Regions from separate parts of the Leuconostoc carnosum genome, predicted to be linked through region 1. Evidence: riboswitches for the same ligand, from Rfam matches in the RefSeq annotation. Region 1 holds a riboswitch; the other holds the start of a gene.
What was found. A riboswitch is a leader RNA that binds a small molecule or an ion and turns the genes downstream of it on or off. The one in region 1 is predicted to bind thiamine pyrophosphate.

Region 1 (3,217 bases):
CAACAAATTGTTGTTCTGCATTTTGAAAAACTAAGGCAATATCACGGACATGTTGTGCAATTTTCCGCTTAGCAATATCTTGTTGATTGTAGGTAATTAAACCACTATATGGATATAGCTTAACTAAAGTGGAAAAAAGTGTTGATTTACCAACACCATTTGGGCCGGTAATTAAAATACGTTTTTCTTTTGGAATAGCCAACGATGTGGTGCGTAACAATTGACGGGTACCATTTTTTAAGGCAACTTTTTTGAGTTCAATGATGTGTTCCTGTTCATCCGGTAATGCAGTTTTAATTTGAGTTTGAACTGGTACTTCATGTAATATTTTGGTCCGCTCAGCCTCGTCTGCTTGATGGAGATGACCATGGTTCATGACGAAGACATCATCAATCATGTCAGTGTAACCACTCCAATCATGATCAGTTATTAGAATTGTTTTCCCTTGTTGTTGATAATGCTTAATGGCTTGAATGAGTTGTAAACGGGCAACAGGGTCAACATTGGCAAACGGTTCATCTAAAAGCAAATACTCACTGTCCATTGCCAAAGCAGCGGCTAGGGCAATTTTTTGTTTTTCACCACCAGATAATGTTGACAAGTCATGATGCGTGAAATCAGTCATACCAACGGTTTCTAATACTTTTTCAATGCGATCTGTCATGTCTGTTGGCGTGACTTGTAAATTTTCTAAACTAAAGCGTAATTCTTCAAATGGTGTTTGCATCACAAATTGACGGGTAGGATTTTGAAATAAATAGCCAAGACGTGCGACACGTTGAAAAGGAACAATATCATTGATATCATAGCCATCAAGAGTCAGTTTACCATCTAAAGTACCTCCACTAAAGGTCGGATAAAGACCAGAAAGAAGTTTTAACAAGGTCGATTTACCACTACCACTAGGACCAACTAATAGATTAAAACTGTTAGGTTTTAATTTGAGGGAGACGTGAGAAAGCACCTTACCAGTAGGATAAGAAAAGTGAACGTCTTCAACAATTAAATTAGTCACGACGTAGGACACCAGCCTTCTCAATCAATTTTTGAATAGCAACAACAAGGACACCACCAAAGAAAAGAAGAGAAATAAAGCGTGTGATGAATAGTGCAACGAGTAGACCAAAGCTATATGATGTGTAACCATCTCTAAATAGTGACCAGACAAAAGTCACGATAGTTCCTGTTACAGCTGAAGCGAAAATCGCTTGCCAGCGCCAATTCTTGTAGCCTAAAATGGCAAATCCAGCTTCACTACCAACACCTTGTACTAATCCTGAGAGTAGTGTTGCCACACCCCATTGACCGCCAAGTAACATTTCAACTGCTGCAGCAAAAACTTCGCCAAGCACACCAGCACCGGCTTGTTTGATTAAGATACTGGCTAATGGTGCGGCCATCATCCAACCACCCAGCAAAAGGTTATTTGCAAAAGGTTCTAGGCCCATAGGGGTAAGGGCTGCTGAAAGGATATTATAAACTGGACCAAGAACCCAGAAAATAAAACCGATAAATACGGCAACGAACGCTAGTAACAAGACATCGCGTAATGCCCAGCGTGTTGATTTTGACTTTGAAATAGTTTGCATAATTAATATGCCTCCAGAATTTTTTTTGTAGCTTTTATCACATTTCTGGTCCAAATAGAATTGAGTCACAGTTTTTGCTTATGAATTAGTGGAAACAAAAAACTCTCGAGTCATTAATGAGCCGAGAGTTTGCTTATCTTTCTACTAAAAAAGCAATTCTCCCTTCGCTGGTGCTAGCCAGATCAGGTTCAATGGGTATCTCTCAGCCAAAGGGCACCCCAGATTGTTGAATATTAAACTACATACTAAATTTAACATAATTGTGTGCTTTACGCAAACAATTATGAGAATAACTAACATGAGAATATTAAACGAATATTTAAAAAATAACAGGTGATTATTTGATAAAAATTAGCTACAAAAAAAGCGATCAATCAGATCGCTAAGTTATTGCCCCTGCTGGATTCGAACCAGCGCGTAGTGGCACCAGAAGCCACCGCCTTACCGCTTGGCCAAGGGGCAATTACTCTAACTATTTTACATACTTTTACTTTGTATTGCAAGTACAATTTTTATCTTTGTCAGAAAATGTTTTTTCGTTTATACTATTAAAAAAAGCCTAAGGGGGAACACCATGCAGTACGCAACATACGAGAATACCGTTGAAAAACTCAAAAAGCATGACATTACCTTACATGATATTGCGGTCATCGCCTATGATAGTGAAGCTTCTTATGTACCTAATCTGACAATAGTCCAAGTTGAAGAGGCACTCGTTAGCATATTGCATAAGCGGGTTGTTCAGCATCAAATATGGGTTGCTTTAGAATTAGATCGTCTAGCTGAAGCACACTTATTGGAATCACCTTTGCAAGATTTAATCGATAACGATGATGCTTTGTTTGGGGTTGATGAGACGCTTGGTACAGCTATTGCTATGTCGTTTGACACGATTGGCGTCACTAATTATGGTTACATTGATAAGATAAAAGTCGGATTGGTTGGCGAACTAGACCGTAAAGGGAAGACAACATCTGCTGTGACAACCTTTGCTGATGACATTGTTGGCGCTTTAGCGGCTGCAGCTGCTTCTAAAGTGGCGCATAAATATGCGACCAATATTGTAGCTTCTGATAAACACTTGGCGAAATAATATTTCGCTTTTTTTATTTTAAATATATTTATTTGCAAAATCGGTCTATACCAATTATAATAAGGTTAATAAATCAGGAGGAATGTGTCGTGGATGCGTATCATTTGTAGCCATTGGCATACGTGAAATAATGGCAAAATTACTCAAAAATATTAATCTTTATACGGGTTACAAGCATATGCCGGATGCATTTATGCGGTTTACAGATAGTATTCAAGAAGTTGGTTATATGGTCGACTTTGTGGCACAAAATGATGATGAAATCGTCAAAGAGGCAACCGGTAAGTTAATTGTGCCAGGTTTTATTGACGTTCATAAGCATGGTGGCTATGGGTTAGATACAATGGATGGTGATGCTGATGCGCTCGATGAAATGGTCAATAAAATGGTCACCGAAGGTATTACATCACTATTTCCAACGACTATGACACAATCACCGCAACGTATTGAACGTGCCTTATCAACTATTAATCAAGTAGCAAAAACAAATCCAGTTATTCAGGGGATTCATCTTGAAGGTCCATTTATTAATAAA
Region 2 (3,217 bases), 480 kb from region 1:
TTGTTTCAGAGCTGATATCAAATTAACATAATCTAACTGATTATGTTTAAAAAACACCTGACTATTTTCTGTCCCAAATACCTGCATAGCTGTTGTAATATAGCGAGATAGTGACGAATTAGGATGACTGGACATATCTGGAAATAGAGAAAATATCGTTATTTTTTCTTTGTTAGGGATAACATATTGCTTAAATCCCGCTATCATTGATTGCTCCCAAACCCTTAAGTCGGAAATGTAATGTCGACTTTTTTGTTGTGCATTCGTTGTCCCACTTGAATAAAAAACATCTTCAGCTTGCGTAGTGTCTCGAGTAGATAATGTTAATTGTTTATAGGCTTCAATTGGTATCAAAGGCAAATCCTGCCAATTTTTGACAGTTAATGGATTTTTATGCTTTAATTGCGCAAATTTTTTGTAAGGTAAGTTATTTTGGAATTGATAATCAAATACGCTCATGGCTAATTGATTAAAATCAACTTCATATTCACTTGATTGCCCCTCTTTGTACTGTTGTATAAACTTTACAAGACGTGCTTGAATAACGTCAGATTCATCAGACATGTTATCTCCTTAATTTATTTATCATTTGTGGTAAATTCACAAGAACAAACTGCAATGTGATAGCAGATATTGCGCCTATTAAGATTGTATTAGACAAAAGTTGACCCACTGCACCATGCCATCCAGTAGCATAATTTGGTAGAGCAATAGCCAACACAATCGATAACCCAATAATCATATTATTTGCATTTGTTGATGGTGTCTTTTTCAGAATATTTAATCCTGTCATAATTAAAGTCGTTGCTGCTGGCAGAAAGATACCACCAATCACTGGGCTTGGGGTAATTGCTAAAAATGCCCCAATTTTTGGCACAAATCCCAATATCACAAACAAAACACCTGCAATAACTACAGGAATTCTTGAGACATCACCAGTTAATTTTAAAATACCAACATTTTGTGCAAAAGCAGTTGTTGGAAAACCACCAAATAGCGATGATAATATTGAACCAGCCGATTCACCGATCAAACCATTTTGAATACGGCGTGGTGAAATATCTTCTTTCATCACGTCACTAGCAGCTTCATACACGCCTACTGCTTCTACCACAGCAACAAGATAGGCAACAAAAAAAGTCAGAAACATCGTCCAATTAAAATTTAACGCACCATATGGTAATAAGTGAGGTAAGCCAAACCACGATTTAGCCGCTAGTACACTGTAATCAACACGCCCCATTGCAACTGATAAAACATCGCCTACAACTAATGCAATCAAAAAGGAAAAACGTTTCCAAAAACCTTTACCAAATATTGAAAGTAAAATAACAATGGCTGATGTTGAAATTGATAATACAAGTGTCGTCGGTGAAGAGAAATGTTTATCTCCAGGATAACCACCTAAAAATTCAGATAATGTAAAACTGGATAAAGAAACGCCGACCAGAAAGATAAGTGTTCCAGTAATAGCCGGTGTTAGCAGGCGAACTAATTTATTAATTAATCCTGTTACAGATAGCAAAAAAATAATCAGTGCACTGGCTAAAATGGAGCCACTTGCTGAGGCCAACTGGCCAGCTCTACCAGCATTAATCATCAAGGCATCAAAGGCAGCGGATGGCCCTTGAATAATTGGTAGTCGTGCTAAACGTGTCACTTGAGTCAGTGTGACCAACCCTGAAACAATAAAAATAGTATTTACCAAATTAGTTGATAAATTTAACGATAACCCTGCTGCTGCTGCAACATAGATTGGATCTAGCCATACATTAGAAACAAAAACATGTTGTAAACCAGCTAAACCATGGTCTACTATGCGGTTATTATGTGTCGCCATAGTCAAAACAATTCCTTCCATCTCAAAAAGGGTCCTTATGTGACATACAAAAGGACCCTAGTTCGCGGTAACATCACAGGATGTTACACAATTTTGGTCACTTTCCTACGCTAGTATAAACTAGATCAGGTTCCAAGGGACCGATATATCATCTCAGTCATTACGACGCCCCTAGTGAGCTTTATTCATTTTTATATTGTTCCTTTCGTACCATATTCTGTGCAAATAAAAAATGCCCTTCTCTAACATGAGAAAAGCACCATCTAAAATAATCAGTATGACACTTTCCTACGCTGGTATAATCCAGTTCAGGTTCAAAGGGTTCTTCTCAGCCACATAGTAGCGCCCCTAGCACAATGATTATTGTATCACATAATAGTTCAACTATTAAAATGATTTTCACGATATTCATTCATCAAACTAATCTGTTGGAAAACAACTGGTACCTCGTAAATATGATCTCGGTCAATAAAATGTTTACCATTTGGCATTAAAATAAATTGACATTTTAAATGACGTGCTAATGTTTCCGAATAATGATAAGGCACAATATCATCATCTAATGCAGAAATAACAACTGCCTGATCAATTTTAGGTATGATTGTTTGATAATTTAATGAGGTATCTGTAAATGAATGTAGTTGTGGTAATGTGTTAAGCACTTCATCAAAACCAGATACTAGTATCATTTTGATATTTTTAATTTTATGCTGTGACACAAAACGAAGTGCCTGTATGCAACCTAAACTGTGTCCAACGATTGTTAGTTCATGATTCGTGTCAATGAGACGATCACATAATTCATCCCATTCCTGTAGTTTCGGATTATCGGCATTTGGCATTTCTAAAATGGTAGTCGGTATATTCAATTGCTCTTCTACCTGTCTTTTTAACCATGGAAACCAATTGTCTGTTGGTGTAGCAGTGTACCCGTGTATCACATAAACATGTTTATCAGTCATAAATACGCCCTTATTTTTTCTAGAATAGATAGGCTCATTCAGACATAATAAAACCTGATAACCTTCTGCATAATTATTTTACCAAAGTTATCAGGTTTTTTCTAACAGCTAATGCTATGATTTTATCAAAAATTTATAAAATCACAGTTACATTATTTCACACGCTCGTCACTATCACTGGTTGCCTGTGAAACTGTATTTTTAACTGTATTCACACCATCAGACGTCTTATCCTTAATGGTATCTCCGGCATCAGACATGCGATCTTGTAAGGTCACTTGCGCATCATTAAACTCTCTTTGTGTTTGAATATCAATAACTTCAACATTCAATTCCACTAACTTTAAGCTCGTTGTCTCATCAATTTTTTTGGCAATAACTGTTGTGAGTGCTTTATAAATATCATGTGCATTAT

Region 2: it holds a riboswitch for thiamine pyrophosphate, as region 1 does, so the genes downstream of both, FGL89_RS00665 (solute carrier family 23 protein) here and FGL89_RS02980 (ECF transporter S component) in region 1, are expected to answer to the same signal.

The regions. Positions count from the first base shown of each region.
Region 1 covers NZ_CP042374.1:623,971-627,187, reverse strand. The annotation lists gene FGL89_RS02985 (ABC transporter ATP-binding protein) at 1-1,015, opposite strand, end outside; gene FGL89_RS02980 (ECF transporter S component) at 1,008-1,589, opposite strand; TPP riboswitch at 1,731-1,820, opposite strand; tRNA gene FGL89_RS02975 (tRNA-Gln) at 1,980-2,051, opposite strand; gene FGL89_RS02970 (phosphatidylglycerophosphatase A family protein) at 2,164-2,682, shown strand; gene nagA (N-acetylglucosamine-6-phosphate deacetylase) at 2,813-3,217, shown strand, end outside.
Region 2 covers NZ_CP042374.1:143,500-146,716, reverse strand. The annotation lists gene FGL89_RS00670 (LuxE/PaaK family acyltransferase) at 1-564, opposite strand, end outside; gene FGL89_RS00665 (solute carrier family 23 protein) at 566-1,861, opposite strand; TPP riboswitch at 1,926-2,023, opposite strand; TPP riboswitch at 2,109-2,200, opposite strand; gene FGL89_RS00660 (RBBP9/YdeN family alpha/beta hydrolase) at 2,221-2,802, opposite strand; gene FGL89_RS00655 (Asp23/Gls24 family envelope stress response protein) at 2,955-3,217, opposite strand, start outside.